DNA from 4 places in the Nocardioides secundeburneus genome. Region 2 is predicted to be linked to each of the others. Evidence: predicted binding sites of a transcription regulator. Region 2 holds the regulator's gene; each other region holds the start of a gene.

The links. The regulator LexA, encoded in region 2, represses DNA repair genes until DNA is damaged. The targets are predictions, from matches to a motif close to TCGAACANNTGTTCGA.
Region 1: ABFT23_RS19140 (HNH endonuclease signature motif containing protein) is a predicted target of LexA. The motif match lies at 2,064-2,079, and genes of this name have one in related genera.
Region 3: ABFT23_RS09370 (HNH endonuclease signature motif containing protein) is a predicted target of LexA. The motif match lies at 1,574-1,589, and genes of this name have one in related genera.
Region 4: ABFT23_RS21380 (HNH endonuclease signature motif containing protein) is a predicted target of LexA. The motif match lies at 1,860-1,875, and genes of this name have one in related genera.

The regions. Positions count from the first base shown of each region.
Region 1 is NZ_JBDUUE010000007.1:70,112-74,406, reverse strand. It holds gene ABFT23_RS19150 (PTS fructose transporter subunit IIABC) at 1-253, shown strand, start outside; gene ABFT23_RS19145 (YxiG-like protein) at 257-739, opposite strand; gene ABFT23_RS19140 (HNH endonuclease signature motif containing protein) at 803-2,044, opposite strand; gene ABFT23_RS19135 (SDR family NAD(P)-dependent oxidoreductase) at 2,352-3,089, shown strand; gene ABFT23_RS19130 (TIGR03960 family B12-binding radical SAM protein) at 3,105-4,295, opposite strand, start outside.
Region 2 is NZ_JBDUUE010000009.1:34,500-38,794, forward strand. It holds gene ABFT23_RS21680 (alkaline phosphatase D family protein) at 1-1,718, opposite strand, end outside; gene lexA (transcriptional repressor LexA) at 1,862-2,611, shown strand; gene ABFT23_RS21690 (SDR family oxidoreductase) at 2,619-3,440, opposite strand; gene ABFT23_RS21695 (penicillin acylase family protein) at 3,509-4,295, shown strand, end outside.
Region 3 is NZ_JBDUUE010000003.1:260,582-264,876, forward strand. It holds gene ABFT23_RS09355 (MFS transporter) at 1-672, shown strand, start outside; gene ABFT23_RS09360 (hypothetical protein) at 683-964, shown strand; gene ABFT23_RS09365 (YnfA family protein) at 974-1,312, opposite strand; gene ABFT23_RS09370 (HNH endonuclease signature motif containing protein) at 1,609-2,859, shown strand; gene chrA (chromate efflux transporter) at 2,947-4,295, shown strand, end outside.
Region 4 is NZ_JBDUUE010000008.1:170,802-175,096, forward strand. It holds gene ABFT23_RS21375 (FAD-binding and (Fe-S)-binding domain-containing protein) at 1-539, shown strand, start outside; gene ABFT23_RS21380 (HNH endonuclease signature motif containing protein) at 599-1,795, opposite strand; gene ABFT23_RS21385 (BCCT family transporter) at 2,224-3,993, shown strand; gene ABFT23_RS21390 (hypothetical protein) at 4,004-4,295, opposite strand, start outside.

The DNA.
Region 1 (4,295 bases), on a different contig from region 2:
CATCCCGTTCGCCGCAGCCGACCCGCTGCGGGTCATCCCCGCGATCATGCTCGGCAGCGCCGTCACCGGCGGCCTCTCCGAGGCGTTCGGCGTCAGCGTGCGCGCCCCGCACGGCGGCATCTTCGTGCTCTTCGCCGTCGACGGCGTCCTCGGCTTCCTGGTCGCGCTCGCCGCCGGCGTCGTCGTCGGCGCGGCCGCGGTGGTCGGGCTCAAGTCGTTCCGCCCGCGCGAGGTCGAGGTCGCGACCGTCTGACCGCTAGTCGGAGACCCGGAACGGCACGTGCCGGGGTTCGACCTCGGCGACCACGAGGTCGGAGAACACCAGGCGCAGGTCGTGACCGTTGGTCGCGACCTGCGCCTCGTGGAACGTGATCCCGACCTCCGCCGCCCAGCGCTCGGCGTCGTCGGAGCGGTCGAGGAGCGTCAGGCCCGGGTAGAGCACCTGCCACTCGACGCCCCAGACGTAGCCGTCGAGGTCGGCCTCGAGGGCGGCCCGGTGGTCGAGCAGCCGCTCGTCGAGCGACCTCCGCCAGATCTCGGGCGCGATCGCCGTCCGCGCCTCGGCCACGACGCAGTGCGTGAAGCGGTAACGCATGTGCACCGGGTCGCGCCCCGAGCCCGTCGGCGCGTGCACGTAGACGTAGAGGTCGTAGTCGCGCAGCTGCGGCGTGTATCCGTGGAAGACCAGCGCCTCGTCGAAGACGTCGGCGAACGCCGCGATGATCCCTGCTCGATCCACGACACCGATCCCATCACGCGCCGGTAGCCCCGGTCCGGTCGGAGTCGGGGCTGGTGGGGGCGGTCAGGGATGTCGGCGGGCGTGGGTGCCGGGTGGTGGCCGTCGGTCGACGGTCTTCTCGGTGCCGGTGGGGCTGGTCCAGTGGTAGAGGCCGGGTTCGACCATGCGGTACGACCAGTGGCCGTGGGTCTTGGCGCGGTGGTGGCGTCGGCAGAGGAGGGCGAGGTTCCAGGTGGCGGTGATGCCGCCGGACTCGAACGGGACGATGTGGTCGAGGTCGACCCGGCGCCGGGTGCAGTCGGGGAAGACGCAGCACCGGTCTCGCAGGGTGACGCGTTCGCGGATCGCATCGGAGGGTCGGTAGGCGGGGGTCTCGGCTGGTTCGGCGAGGTCGATGACCGGCTTCACGACGACCTTCGTGCCGGCGGTCTCGCACCAGGAGCGGACCTGCTGGACGAGGAGCGGGGTCTGGGTGTTGTCGAGCAGACCGGGCAGGTCCGGGTTCACCGCGTCGAGGTGGGCGTAGATCGTCACCCCACGCCCACCACCGCTGGTGTCGAGATCAAGACTGAGTTGATGGCGGGCCATCTCCCCCAGGGCTTGGGACCGTCGGACGTCGAGGGTCTCGGTGGAGCCGAGGTCAGCCAACGTCTGGGCGCCGTCGCGCAGGGCGTGTTCGAGGTCGATCGCGTCGGCGGTGTCGAGGGTGGCGATGACGTCGACGGTGCCGTCGGTGGTCGCACCCGCGAGGTACACGGTGACGCCCCGGTCCTCGAGCGCGGCGAGACGTCGGGCCTCAGCATCGGCGGGGTCGTGCTCGGCCCGGGCGGCGTCGACGGTGCGGTCGAGCTGGGCGAACGAGCACCGGTCCGCGACCGGGGTGATCGCCTTGTCGACGTGCCAGGTGGCGGTCTCGGACAGCGACATGGTCGCGTCCGCGATCTTGAACGCCCGCCACACCGGCACCTCGTGCTTGACCACGCGGAGGTAGAGCTTCGGGAGCCGGTGGCAGAGCTCGAGTGCCCGACCGAGGTAGGTCAGCCCGGCGTCGGTCGACGTCCCGAGCGAGAGGGCGAGGTCGAGCGCGGCGTACTCCGGCACCGCCGGAGCACCCGGACCGGCCAGGTGCAACGGCCGCTCGACCGACTGGAACAGCACGATGACCTCGTCCGAGGTGGCTTCGTTCCGTTCGGCCCACGCCAGGACCGACTTCAGCGTCTCGACCTGCGCTCCAGCCTCAGCGAGCCGCCGGCCACGCACCGCGAGCAGCAGCGGATCGCTGCTGCTCTTCGTCGCGGTGACCATAAGCCATGATACCACAGAATCGAACACACATTCGACTCGAAGTCGACCACGAACCCGACCTAGCTCCCTCCCCTGGGCCGCGCTGTGGCGGGCGGTGCGCCGGAGCTTGCGGAGGCGCCACCGCACGCGCCGGACCAGCACGCCGCGAGAGGCTCGGGGTCAAGGACCAATCCCCGAAACCGTGTGACGGCTCACCGTGGGGATTGGTCCTTGAGGCCGAGACGCGGCGTGCTACCGCGCGCGGCCAACCCGACCACGCACGGCAGTCACCCGGAGCTGATCACGCGGATCGACCTACGCTCGACCCATGACCAGGAACGCAGTGGTGACCGGCGGCGGAACCGGACTCGGCAGGGCGATCGCGGCCCGCCTCGCGACGGACGGCTGCGACGTCCTGGTCGTGGGGAGGCGCCAGCAACCCCTCGACGACACCGCGGAGGCGATCAACGCGAGCGTGGGCCGCGAGGCGGTCAGCACCCACTCCGCCGACCTGACCGACCCCGACGCCGTGGCCCGGCTGGCCGAGGCGGCGCCCGAGCAGGTGCACGTGCTGGTCAACAACGCCGGCGGCAACTACGCCGCGGGCGGGGACGGCCTGGCCGCGGTGGCCGAGGGGTTCCGGGCCGACTTCGAGGGCAACGTGGTCACCGCGGTGCTCACCACCGAGGCGCTGCTCCCGCGGATGGCCCGCCCGGGCGGGCGGATCGTGCTGATGTCGTCGATCGCCGGCCTGCGCGGGGCCGGCCCCTACGGCGCGGCCAAGGCAGCGCTGCACGGCTGGGGCCTCGGCCTCGCCACGCAGCTCGCGCCGGAGGAGATCACGGTCAACGTGGTCGCGCCCGGCTTCGTGCCCGACACCGAGTTCTGGTCGGCGCGGATGACCGACGAGCTCTACGCATCGCGCGTCGGCCCGATCCCGATGAACCGGCCCGGCACCCCCGACGAGGTCGCCTCCGCCGTCGCCTACCTCACCGCCGAGGACGCCGGCTGGACCACCGGGCAGATCCTCCAGGTCAACGGCGGCACCCTGCTCGGCCGCGGCTGACCCGAGGCCGCGGCCTCAGACCACCGATAGGGGCAGCAGCCGCTGACCGGTCGGCCCGATCTGGATCTCGGTGCCCATCTCCGGGCACACGCCACAGTCGTAGCACGGCGTCCAGCGGCAGTCCTCGACCTCGACGTCGGCGGATCCGTCGGCGACCGCGAGGGCGTCCTCCCAGTCGGCCCACAGCCAGTCCTTGTCGAGGCCGGAGTCGAGGTGGTCCCAGGGCAGGGTCTCGTCGTAGCCCCGCTCGCGGGTGGTGAACCACGCGAGGTCGACGCCGGTGCCCTCCAGGGCCGCGGCCGCGGCCGTGGTCCAGCGCTCGTAGGAGAAGTGCTCGCTCCAGCCGTCGAAGCGGCCGCCGTCGCGCCACACGGACTCGATGACGCGGCCGACGCGGCGGTCGCCGCGCGAGAGGAGTCCTTCGATGATGCCGGGCTTGCCGTCGTGGTAGCGGAAGCCGATGGCCCGGCCGTAGCGCTTGTCGGCGCGGACGACGTCGCGCAGCTGCTGCAGGCGGTCGTCGGTGGTCTCGACGTCGAGCTGGGCGGCCCACTGGAACGGCGTGTGGGGCTTGGGCACGAACCCGCCGATGGAGACGGTGCAGCGGATGTCGTTCTTGCCGGTGACCTCGCGGCCTTTCTTGATCACGGCCTTGGCCAGCTCGGCGACCTGGAGGACGTCCTCGAGCTCCTCGGTGGGCAGGCCCACCATGAAGTAGAGCTTCACCTGGCGCCAGCCGTGGCTGTAGGCCGCGGCGACGGTGCGGATGAGGTCCTCCTCGGTGACCATCTTGTTGATCACCTTGCGCATGCGCTCGCTGCCGCCCTCGGGGGCGAAGGTGAGCCCGGAGCGGCGTCCGTTGCGCGAGAACTCGTTGGCCAGGCTGATGTTGAACGCGTCGACGCGGGTCGAGGGCAGCGACAGCGAGACGTTGGAGCCCTCGTAGCGGTCGGCGAGGTCGGTGGCGAGGTCGCCGATCTCGGTGTGGTCGGCGCTGGAGAGCGAGAGCAGGCCGACCTCCTCGAAGCCCGACTTGCGGATGCCGTTCTCGACCATGGCGCCGATCGTGGTCAGGCTGCGCTCGCGCACCGGGCGGGTGATCATGCCGGCCTGGCAGAAGCGGCAGCCGCGCGTGCAGCCGCGGAAGATCTCGACGCTGAAGCGCTCGTGCACGGTCTCGGCGAGCGGCACGAGCGGCTTGGCCGG
Region 2 (4,295 bases):
TGCCGGTGCAGGGGCACGAAGGTCTCCTCGACCCGGTTCGACGCCGCGACCGTCAGGAACGAGCGGCTGTAGGTGATGGAGGTCTGCCGGTCGGCCCGGTCGCCGATGACGAACCAGTCCATCTGGGCGCGCTTGGCGTCGAGGTCGAGCACCGAGAAGCCGTGGTCGTCGAAGTTGAGGTACTTGATGTGGCGGTTGTTGGCCAGGATCGTCGCCTCGACGGCGGTGCTGGTCGTGTGGGCGGGCGTGCCGGTGATGTCCTTGAGGTTGTTCGAGGTCACCGACGTGCACACGAACTCGACGGCGCCCGCGCCGCTGAGCGGGTAGGTGCCGACGTCGTAGGGCACCTCGGCCGCCCAGCCGGAGTGGATGTCGCCGGTGACGAACAAAGCGTTCTGCACGTGGTGGTCCCTGATGTGAGCGAGGATCCGCTGCCGGTCGGCGGTGTAGCCGTCCCACTGGTCGACGTTGTAGGGCAGGCCGTCGTCGGGCAGCAGGCCGGTGACGTCGTTGATCGGGCCGATCAGGTCGGCGGGCAGCTGCGCGAACGTGACCGGCGAGATCATCACCGGGTTGCCGATCACCTTCCAGAACGCCTGCGGGCGGGTCAACGACTCCTTCAGCCAGCGCAGCTGGGCCGCACTGGTGATGGTGCGGCGGGGGTCGCTGACCCCGGCGTCGGCGGACGGGACGGGGGAGGGGAGCGCGGTCTCGACCGGTGCCGAGCGGTAGCTGCGCAGGTCGAGCATGCTGATCTCGGCCAGCCGTCCGAAGGTCAGGCGCCGGTAGAGGCGCGTGCCGTCTCCGAGACGGGCGCTGCCGCTCATGCGCACCGGCATCCACTCGTCGTAGGCGCGGTGGGCGCGGGCGCGACGGCGGTGGTAGTCGCCCTCGTCGGCCTGGTGGTTCTCAGCTCCGCCCTGCCACTGGTCGTTGGTGACCTCGTGGTCGTCCCACGTGACGATCCACGGGTACTTGGCGTGCAGGGCCTGCAGGTCGGGGTCGGTCTTGTACTGCGCGTGCCGTCGCCGGTAGTCGGAGAGGGAGACCATCTCGTGCCGCGGGTCGTGCGTGCGGATGTCGCGGTCGGTGCTGCCGTAGCCGTACTCGCCGGGGCCGTACTCGTAGAGGTAGTCGCCGAGGTGCAGGACGGCGTGCAGGTCGTCGCGCCGGGCGAGCCCGCGGTAGGCGGCGAACCAGCCGGCCTGCCAGTTGGTGCACGAGACCACCCCGAACCGCAGGTTGCGCGGGCGGGCGCCGGCGGCCGGTGCGGTGCGGAACCGGCCCGTCCGGCTGTGGGTGCCCCGGAAGCCGAAGCGGTAGTAGTACCACCGGGCCGGCTTCAGGCCGGCGACGTCGACCTTCACCGTGTGGTCGCGGGCGGCGCTGGTGACGACGGCGCCGCGGCGCTGGATGCGGCGGAAGTCCCGGCGCGTCGAGACCTCCCAGGTCACCGTCACCTGCGGGCCCCGGCCCGACCCCGGCCGGGCCGCCGCGGTCGGGGTCACGCGCGTCCAGATCACCACCTGGCGCGGCATCGGGTCGCCCGAGGCGACGCCGTGCGCGAAGTAGCGGCGTCCGGCCCGTCGGCGCGGGGACTCGGAGTCGTCGGCGGCGGCGCCGAGCGTGCCGGCCCCGCCGGCGAAAGTGGTCAGGGCGGCGCCGGCGGAGCCGGTCGCGATCACGGTGCGACGGCGCACCGGGAGCTCGGAGGTCACGCCGGGTCCAACGACGATCCCCGGCCGGGGGTACGGCCCCGACGCTCTGGTCGCCGGACGTTCACCTCCTCGTCGCGGACGGCGCCGACACGCCGTTCGAACACATGTTTGATCTCGGCCCTCTTTGGTGGGACAGTGCGGTCATGCCTCGCAGCCGCACGTCCGACGACTCCGCGAACCGCTCGGCGACCAAGGTGCACGAGCTTCCCGACGCTCCCGCCGACGCCACCGGGCTCACCCCGCGCCAGCAGCGCGTGCTGTCCACCATCAAGGACAGCATCGAGCAGCGCGGCTACCCGCCGAGCATGCGCGAGATCGGCGAGGCCGTCGGCCTCACCAGCACCTCGAGCGTCGCCCACCAGCTGCGGGTGCTCGAGCAGAAGGGCTTCCTCAAGCGCGACCCCAACCGGCCGCGGGCGCTCGAGGTCTTCCTGCCCGAGGTCATGGCCGCCCGGCGCTCGATCGGCTCGGCCGACGAGACCAGCTACGACGAGACCGGCATCGGCGACGTCGCCGTCCCCCCGGTCAACGTCCCGCTCCTGGGCCGGATCGCCGCCGGCGGACCCATCCTGGCCGAGGAGAACCTCGAGTCGGTGTTCCCGCTGCCGCAGCAGCTGGTCGGCGACGGCGCCCTGTTCCTCCTCGAGGTCTCCGGCGAGTCGATGATCGATGCCGCCATCTGCGACGGCGACTACGTCGTCGTCCGGCAGGAGCAGACGGCCGACAATGGCACCATCGTGGCCGCGATGATCGACGGCGAGGCCACGGTCAAGACCCTGCAGCGCAAGGACGGCAAGGTCTGGCTCCTGCCGCACAACCCGGCCTTCGAGCCCATCGACGGCACCCACGCCACCATCGTCGGCGTCGTCACGGCGGTGCTGCGCAAGCTCTAGGGCTCGATCAGCGCGGCGTCGAGCCCGGCGCGGTCCGGCGGCGACCCTGCTTCTCGAACAGGGCCATCGCCGGTGCGGCGAGCGAGGGCGCCAGGCTCGAGCCACGCATCAACCCGCCCCGCCAGGCCGGCACGGTGCGCAGCACGCGACGCGAGCCGAGCAGGCCGACGACGGCGTCCGCGATGTCCTCGGTGCCCAGCAGGCGTCCGCCCGACTGCACGAGGTGCCGTCCGCGGCCGTCGGCCATCGCCTCGACCATCGCGGTCGCGACGCCGTCGGGCAGCACCGCGTGCACGCCCACCCCCGACGGCGCCTCCAGCGCCGTCGACGAGGTGATCGAGACGACCGCGGCCTTGGTCGCGGCGTAGACTGACAGCCCGGGCACCGGGCCGAGGCCCGACAGCGACGCCACGTTGACCACCTGGCCGCCGCGCCCGGTCGCCTCGAACGCATCGAGCGCGGTCCGCATGCCCCACAGCACGCCGAGCACGTTGATCTCCACCAGCCCGCGCACCTGGTCGTCGGAGAGGTCGACCAGGTCGCCGTCGAAGCCGACGCCGGCGTTGTTCACCCACACGCCCAGCGGCGCGAGACCGGACGCCGCCGCGGCGACCTCGCGGTGCGCCGCCGGGTCGCGCACGTCCTGGACGACGCCGGTCGCGCCGATCTCCGAGGCCGTGGCCGCCACCGCGGCCGCGTCGACGTCGGTGACCACCACCCGGTGTCCGGTGGCCACGAGGCGCTCGGCGACGGCACGTCCGATGCCGCGCGCGGCGCCGGTGACGACGGCGCTGGTGGGCACGGACACGGTGGCGCTGCGGGACCCCATGCGGGCATGCTGCCGCACCGGGCCCGGCCGCGGGCGTAACCGTCGTCACAGTGCGGCGTTAGCCAGGCATGCGCCGTCCCGTTGCCGCGATCGCGACCAGCCTCCTGCTGCCGCTGCTGGTCGCCGTGCCCACCTCGCCCGCACCGGCGGCCCCCGCCGCCATCTCCGGCACCCCCGCCGCCGACCGGGCCGAGCCGGGCACCGCCGCGAAGCCGAAGCCACGCCGGCCGCGCTACGAGGCCCGCATCCGGTGGACGAAGCACGGCATCCCGCACATCACCGCGACGAACGTCGCCTCACTCGGCTTCGGCAGCGGCTACGCCGCGACCGAGGCCTCGGCCTGCACGTTGTTCGACACGATCGTCACCGGTCGCGGGCTCCGATCGCGGTGGTTCGGCCCGGGTGGCCGCTACGACGACCACGTGTCGATGAACGGCACCAACCTGCAGGTCGACACGCTCGTCACCGACCTGCGCAACCGGCGCGTCGTCGAGCGGCTGCTGGCGAGCGGGGCCGGCCCCGGTCGTGAGCCGCGTGCGCTGGTGCGCGGCTACGTCGCCGGCATCAACCGGTGGCTGCGCACCCGCAGGATCACCGACCCGGCGTGCCGAGGGGCGGGCTACCTGCGGCCCGACGTCACCACCCTCGACCTCTGGTACGGCGTCTACCTCGCGAACCTGCTCGCCTCGACCGGCGTGTTCGTCAAGGAGATCGCCGACGCCGACCCGCCGTCGCTCACCGAGCCCGGCCTGCCCGAGCTGCCGCTGCGGGCCTCGCAGGTCGACCGCGACGCGCTGCTGACGGCGCTCGGCAAGGACCCCGCCAGCCCGTTCGGCTCCAACGCCACGGCCGTCG
Region 3 (4,295 bases), on a different contig from region 2:
CGGCGCAGCCTCACCGCGTCGTGGGGCCACCCCGGCACCCGCCTCGGGTTCTGGATGCACTTCACCTCGCAGTTCAGCGCCACGACCATGTCGCTGCTGTGGGGCTACCCGTTCCTGGTCGAGGGCGAGGGTCTGTCCGAGCACACGGCCGGCCTGCTGCTGAGCCTCGTGGTGGTCGCGATCATGTACAGCGGCCCGTTGCTCGGCTACCTCGTCTCGCGGCACCCGTGGCACCGCTCGTCGATGGTGCTGGTCATCGTCACCGCCATCGTGGCGGTCTGGACGGCGGTGCTCGTCTGGCCGGGCGACGCGCCGCTGTGGCTGCTGGTGCTGCTCACCCAGGTGATCGGCATCGGCGGCCCGGCCTCGATGATCGGCTTCGACCTCGCGCGCACCTCGAACCCGGCCGACCGGCTCGCCAGCGCGACCGGCATCATCAACCAGGCGGGCTTCTCGGCCTCGCTCGTGCTCGTCGTCGCCATCGGCCTGATCCTCGACTGGCGTACCCCCGGCGCCGGCAGCAGCTACACGCCCGAGGCCTTCCGCTGGGCCATGGCCGCGCAGTACCCGCTCTGGGCCCTCGGCCTCCTGCAGATCTGGCGCTACCGGGTGCGGGTGCGCCGCGTCATCGACCGTGCCACGCTCGAGGCCGGCCTCCACGTGCCGACATGATGGTGGCGTGATGGTCGAGCACACCGACGACGGCCGCTACATCGTGGTCGACGGACGACGCTGGCGGGCCACCGACCCGGACATCCCGACCGAGCGCCGCGACGAGCTGCAGAAGATCCTCATGGCCTGGCGCCGCGCGGTGAGGACGGCGCGGGGCACCGACGACGAGGCGCGGGTCCGGGCCGGCGTCCAGGCGGCCAAGGTCGCGCTCGGCGAGCGCGGCACGCCGTGGTGGGAGCAGTCCGACGACGAGCGCCGCGCCCGGTGGGAGGCCGACGTCCCGCAACCGTGACGGCGTCGCTCAGGCGCCGGCGCGCGGGGCGTACATGATGACCGCGACGCCGACCAGGCAGATCAACGCTCCCGTGACGTCGTAGCGGTCGGGTCGGAACCCGTCGACGACCATGCCCCAGGCGAGCGAGCCGGCGACGAACACGCCGCCGTACGCGGCCAGGATGCGGCCGAACTCGGCATCGGGCTGGAGCGTCGCGACGAAGCCGTAGATGCCGAGGGCGATGACGCCGAGGCCGATCCAGACCCAGCCCCGGTGCTCGCGGACGCCCTGCCAGACGAGCCAGGCGCCGCCGATCTCGGCGACCGCTGCGGCGAGGAACAGCACGATGCTGCGCAGGGTGTCCATGGGGGTCGAGCGTATCGGCGGGTCTACGTGCGATGACGTGCGTGGTCGGGTTGGCCGCGCGCGGTAGCACGCCGCGTCTCGGCCTCAAGGACCAATCCCCACGCCTGACTGTTGATGCGAGTTGGGGATTGGTCCTTGACCCCGAGCCTCGTGCGGCGTGCTGGTCCGGCGCGTGCGGTGGCGCCTCCGCAAGCTCCGGCGCACCGCCCGCCAAGCGCCGCCAGGGGAAGGATTTGGGTTGGGTTTGTGATCGGGATTGAGTCGAACATACGTTCGAATCCGTGGTAGCATGGCCTATGGCCACCTCGACCCGCACCAGCAGCGATCCGCTGCTGCTTGCGGTGCGTGGCCGTCGCCTCGCCGAGGCTGACGCGCAGGTCGAGACGCTGAAGTCGGTCTTGGCGTGGGCTGAGCGGAACGTCGCTTCGAGCGACGAGGTCGTCGTGTTGCTGCAGTCGGTGGAGCGTCCGTTGCACCTGGCCGGGCCGGGTGCTCCGGCGGTGCCGGAGTACGCCGCGCTCGACCTCGCCCTGTCTCTGGGGATGTCGACCGATGCCGGCCTGACCTACCTGGGTCGGGCGCTTGAGCTCGCCCACCGGCTCCCTCGGTTGTACCTGCGGGTGGTCAAGCACGAGGTCGCGCTGTGGCGGGCGTTCAAGATCACGGACGCGACCATGACCCTGTCCGAGACCGCAGCCTGGCACGTCGATAAGGCGATCACCCCTGTGGCGGAGCGGTGCTCGTTCGCGCAGCTCGACCGCACCGTCGACGCCGCTCGCGCCGAGCACGACCCCGCCGAGGCTGAGGCCCGACGGCTGGCTGCGCTCGAGGACCGGCGCGTGACCGTGTACCTCGCGGGTGCGACCACCGACGGCACCGACGGCACCGTCGATGTCGTCGCCACGTTGGACACCGCTGATGCGATCGATCTCGAACATGCGCTGCGTGACGGCGCGCAGGCCCTTGCCGACCTCGGGTCGACCGAGACGTTGGACGTCCGACGGTCCCAGGCGCTGGGGGAGATGGCCCGCACGCAGCTCGCGCTCGATCTCGACACCAGCGGCACCGGGCGTGGGGTCACGATCTACGCCCACCTCGACGCCGCCAACCCGGACCTGCCCGGGCTGCTCGACAGCACCCAGACCCCGCTCCTCGTCGAGCAGGTCCGTGAATGGTGTCAGGCGGCCGGCACCAAGGTCGCCGTCAAGCCCGTCATCGACCTCGCCGAACCCCACGAGACCCCCGCCTACCGACCCAGCGACGCGATCCGTGAACGCGTCACGCTCCGCGACCGGTGCTGCGTCTTCCCCGACTGCAGCAGGCGTCGGGTCGACCTCGACCACGTCATGGCGTGGGAGTCCGGTGGCATCACCGCGACCTGGAACCTCGCGCTGCTCTGCCGCAGGCACCATCGAGCGAAGACCCACGGCCGGTGGTCGTACCGGATGGTCGAACCCGGCCTCTACGCCTGGACCTCACCGACCGGCGTCGAGTCAGTCGTCGACCGGCGTCCACCACCCGGCACCCACGCCCGCCGACATCCCTGACCGCCCCATCAGCCCGCCGTCCACCCCGACCGCGGGCCATGGGCACGCACGTACCGTCCGTTCACCGACACCTGAGACCCTCACGCGGTGAGCGACACGGTGAAGCGGGACGACGTCGTGCCCCTCCGGCAGGCGACCCGCGCGTGGTTCCTGGTCTCGTTGCAGACCTTCGGCGGCCCCGCCGGCCAGATCGCGGTCATGCAGCGGATGCTCGTCGACGAGCGTCGGTGGATCGGTCAGCAGCGGTTCCTGTTCGCCCTGTCCTACTGCACGCTGTTGCCGGGTCCGGAGGCGCAGCAGCTCGCGACCTACGTCGGCTGGCTGCTCAACGGCGTGCGCGGAGCGCTCGTCGCCGGCGTGCTGTTCGTCCTGCCGGGTCTGGTCGCGATGCTCGTCCTGTCGGCGGTCTACGTGACGTACGGCGACACCGCGGTGCTCGACGGGCTGTTCCTCGGCCTCGGGCCCGCGGTGCTGGCGATCGTCGTCCAAGCGGTGCTGCGCATCGCTCGTCGCAGCATGACCCACCCGGTCCTGGTCGCACTGGCCGTCTCGTCGTTCGTCGCCCTCGCCTTCTTCGCCGTCCCGTTCCCGTATGTGCTGGTCGTCGCGGCCGTCGTGGGGTGGACGGCGCGACGCGCCCTGGCGACGTCGTCCGCGTCGGCACCCCCGGACGACGGCCCGCCGCCCCTGGTGCCCGACGAGGCTCTGCACGCCGACCGGCCGTCGTCACGCCGCACCGCAGCCGTGCTGGGGATCGGGCTGGTCCTGTGGATGGCCCCGGTCGCGCTTGCGGCCATGGTGCTCGGCGGCGGCAGCACGGTCGTCGACCAAGGCGTGTTCTTCGGTGGCACCGCGGTGATCTCGTTCGGCGGCGCCTACGCGGTGCTGGCGTTCGTCGCGCAGCGAGCGGTCGACGTCTACGGCTGGCTCTCGCCGGGGGAGATGGTGCGCGGCCTCGCGCTGGCCGAGACGACCCCGGGGCCACTGGTCATGGTGGTGCAGTTCGTCGCGTTCCTCGGCGCCTACCGCGACCCCGGCGCGCTGTCGCCCTGGGCGGCCGCCGTCGTCGCCTCGCTCGTGGTCACCTGGGTCACCTTCGTGCCGAGCTTCGTGTTCATCCTGCTCGGTGCGCCCTACGTCGAGCGGCTGCGTGGGCACCGGGGGCTGACGGCCGCGCTGACGGGCATCACCGCCGCGGTCGTCGGCGTGATCGCGAGCCTGGCCCTCTACTTCGCCGTCCACACGCTCTTCGACGGCACGACGGCGGTGACGGCGGGGTGGCTGTCGTTCGACGTGCCCCGCCCGTCGACCGTCCGCTGGGACGCCGTGGCGATGGCCGCTCTCGGGTTCGGGCTCGCCTTCGCCGCGCGCTGGAGCGTGCTGCGCACCCTCGCGGTGTGTGCGGTCCTGGGGTTGACCGTGGGCGTCGTCCGCTC
Region 4 (4,295 bases), on a different contig from region 2:
CGAAGGGCCTGCCGCAGGGCCACGCGGTCATGCGCGACAAGGTCGTCGCCGCCCTCACCGCGCTCTGCGGCAACCGCGAGGTCGTGGTGATCAGCGACGCGACCAGCTGCACCGAGGGCTACCTCGGGCTGCTGCGCGACTCGGGCCTGCGGGTCGTCGTCCAGGACGCCGTCTCGTTCGTCGCCGACCGCGTGCTGCCGCTACTGCCCGAGGGCACCCGGCTGCCGAGCCTGTCGCTCCACCCGACCTGCTCGTCGACCCAGCTCGGTGCCGACGACGCCCTGCGCGCCGTCGCGGGCGCCGTCGCCGACGAGGTGCACGTGCCGGTCGACTGGGGCTGCTGCGCCTTCGCCGGCGACCGCGGCATGCTGCACCCCGAGCTGACGGCGTCAGCCACCGCGGCCGAGGCGCGCGAGGTCCGCGAGGTCGACGCCGCCGCCCACGCCTCGTGCAACCGCACCTGCGAGATCGGCATGACCAGGGCCACCGGCTACGACTACCGGCACGTGATCGAGCTGCTGGAGGAGCAGACGCGCTGAGCCGACCTCGGGCGCGCCGGTAGCCCCGCTCACGTCGTGCGCGGGGCTGGTGGGGGTGGTCAGGGATGTCGGCGGGTGTGGGTGCTGGGTGGTGGCCTGCGGTCGACGGTCTTCTCGGTGCCGGTGGGGCTGGTCCAGGTGTAGAGGCCTGGTTCGATCATCCGGTAGGACCAGTGGCCGTGGGTCTTGGCGCGGTGGTGCCTGCGGCAGAGCAGGGCGAGGTTCCAGGTCGCGGTGACGCCGCCGGACTCGAACGGAACGATGTGGTCGAGGTCGACCCGGCGTCGGGTGCAGTCGGGGAAGACGCAGCACCGGTCGCGGAGCGTGACGCGTTCACGGATCGCATCACTGGGTCGGTAGGCGGGTGTCTCGGCTGGTTCGGCGAGGTCGATGACCGGCTTGACGGTGACCTTGGTGCCGGCGGCTTCGCACCATTCGCGGACCTGGTGGACGAGGAGCGGGGTCTGGGTGTTGTCGAGCAGTCCCGGCAGGTCCGGATTCACCGCGTCGAGGTGGGCGTAGATCGTCACCCCACGACCACCACCGCTGGTGTCGAAGTCCAACGACAACTGGGTGCGGGCCATCTCTCCGAGGGCTTGCGAGCGTCGGACGTCCAACGTCTCGGTGGAACCGAGGTCGGCCAACGTCTGGGCGCCGTCGCGCAGAGCGTGCTCGAGATCGACCGCGTCCGCGGTGTCCAACGTGGCGACGACGTCGACGGTGCCGTCGGTGGTCGCACCCGCGAGGTACACGGTGACGCGTCGGTCCTCCAAGGCCGCCAACCGTCGGGCCTCAGCATCGGCGGGGTCGTGCTCGGCCCGGGCCGCGTCGACGGTGCGGTCGAGCTGGGCGAACGAGCACCGGTCCGCGACCGGTGCGATGAACCGGTCGACGTGCCACGCCGCCGCTTCGGACAGGCTCATGGTCGCGTCAGCGATCTTGAACGCCCGCCACAGCGCGACCTCGTGCTTGACCACCCGCAGGTACAACCGCGGGAGCCGGTGACACAGCTCGAGTGCCCGACCGAGGTAGGTCAGCCCGGCGTCGGTCGACATCCCGAGCGAGAGGGCGAGGTCGAGCGCGGCGTACTCCGGCACCGCCGGCGCACCCGGACCGGCCAGGTGCAAAGGACGTTCGATCGATTGCAGCAGCACGACGACCTCGTCCGAGGTGGCCTCGTTCCGCTCAGCCCACGCGAGCACGGACTTCAGGGTCTCGACCTGTGCGTCGGCCTCGGCGAGGCGACGGCTACGCACGGCAACGAGCAGCGGATCGCTGCTTGTCTTTGTCGCGGTGGCCATAGGCCATGATATCACGGATTCGAACGTATGCTCGATATTGACTCGGCCCGAATCCGGCTCGGGTTCCCTCCGCTGGCCGCGCATTCGGCGGGCGGTGCGCCGGAGCTTGCGGAGGCGCCACCGCACGCGCCGGACGAGCACGCCGCGAGAGGCTCGGGGTCAAGGACCAATTCCCAAAACCGTGATACAGCACGACGAACGGATTGGTCCTTGAGGCCGAGACGCGGCGTGCTACCGCGCGCGGCCAACCCGACCACGCACGTCAGTCCTCGAGACGGCAAGCAAGCAACGCCCGTGACGATCCACACACCAACCCGACGCCCCAAGCGCGACGGACCCGAGCGCGGCTTGACCCGTTCGGGCTAGTCCGATAGGGCTACTGAGTGACATTGCAAGACGACCGACCCGAGACCCGACGCCCATCCACGATCGACGCGAGCGAGCTGAACACGCCACACCCGGCCCTCGACGCGGCCCTCGACGATTCGCCCCACGCGTCCGTCGACGAGCCGACCGCACCGGCCAGGAGCGGCATCGACCGGGTCGTGTTCGCCGTCCCGGCCCTCTTCGCGCTCGGGTTCATCGTCTGGGGCTTCGTGGACACCGACTCGCTCGCCTCGGCGTCGACCAACGCGCTCACCTGGGTGATGGACAGCCTCGGCTGGCTCTTCGTGCTGACCGCGACCGGGTTCGTCGTCTTCGTGCTTTGGCTCGCCCTCGGCCGCTTCGGGCGCATCCCGCTCGGACGTGACGACGAGGAGCCGGAGTTCCGCACGATCTCGTGGATCGCGATGATGTTCAGCGCGGGCATGGGCATCGGCCTGATGTTCTACGGCGTGGCCGAGCCGCTGGCCTTCTTCGCCGAGCCGCCGCCGGGCACCGGCCCGGCCGGCAACGCCGAGGCGGCCCAGCACGCGCTGTCGCACACGATGTTCCACTGGACCTTCCACCCGTGGGCCATCTACGCCGTGGTCGGTCTCTCGATCGCCTACGGCGTCTACCGCAAGGGCCGGCCGCAGCTCATCTCGGCAGCCTTCGAGCCGCTCCTCGGACGCCGCGCGCACGGTCCGGCCGGCCAGGTGATCGACATGCTGGCCATCTTCGCCACGCTCTTCGGCTCGGCCGCCTCGCTCGGCCTCGGTGCGGTGCAGATCAGCAGCGGCCTGCAGATCGTGGCCGGCATCGGCGAGGTCGGCAACGCGGTGCTCGTCGCGATCATCGCCGGGCTCACCGTCGCCTTCGTGCTGTCGGCGGTCTCCGGGGTCGCCAAGGGCATCCAGTGGCTGTCGAACATCAACATGGTGCTCGCGATCGGGCTCGCCCTCTTCGTCTTCGTCGTCGGCCCGACGGTGTTCATCCTCAACCTGCTCCCGACCGCGATCGGCAGCTACGCCGGCGACCTGCCGATGATGATCGGCCGGACCGGCGCCGAGGGTGCCGACGTCGACGCCTGGCTGCAGACCTGGACCGTCTTCTACTGGGCCTGGTGGGTGTCGTGGACGCCGTTCGTCGGCATGTTCATCGCCCGGATCTCGCGCGGTCGCACGATCCGTCAGTTCGTCACGGGCGTGCTGCTGGTGCCGAGCGTCGTCAGCCTGGTGTGGTTCGCGATCTTCGGCGGGACGGCGATCGACCTGCAGCAGACCGGCGTCGACATCTTCGGTGAGGGCGCCTCCGAGTCGCAGCTGTTCGGCACCCTCGACCAGCTGCCGTGGGCGACGCTCACCAGCATCGTCGTCATGGTGCTCGTCGGCATCTTCTTCGTCTCCGGCGCCGACGCCGCCTCGATCGTGATGGGCACGCTCTCCGAGCGCGGCACCGACGAGCCGAAGCGGCTCAACGTGATCTTCTGGGGTTGCGCGACCGGGGCCGTGGCCGCCGTGCTGCTGCTCGCGGGCGGCGAGACGGCGCTCGACGGGCTCAAGACCATCACCATCGTCGCCGCGGTGCCGTTCCTGCTGGTGATGATCGGTCTCGCCGTCGCGCTCGTGAAGGACCTGCGCCGCGACCCGCTCGTCGTCCGGCGCGAGTACGCCGTCGACGCCGTCGAGCAGGCCGTCGTGACCGGCGTGACGACCCACGGCGACGGCTTCGTGATCTCGGTCGAGGCCGACCAGGCGACGCCGGGCGCGAGAGTGGCCGAGCCCCGGTAGGCCAGGGCGCCTACTGGAGCACCCGCAACCCGGCCGCGGCCTTCGTGTAGCCGGCCCTGACCGCCGTCGCCGTGAAACGCCGCGGCCCCGACCGGCCGAAGCGGATGCGGCAGGTGCCGGTCGCGTTGGTCGTGCAGCGCTGGCCGCGGGCCAGCACGACGACGCCGCCCACCGGCGCTCCGGCGTCGGTGGCGCGGAACTGCACCCGCCGGCGGCGGTCGCCGTCCCACGACCTGGGGCTGGCGCCGAGCGTGAGGCCCGGCAGCACGCGCTGGTGCACGAGCTGACGACTGGTGCCGACG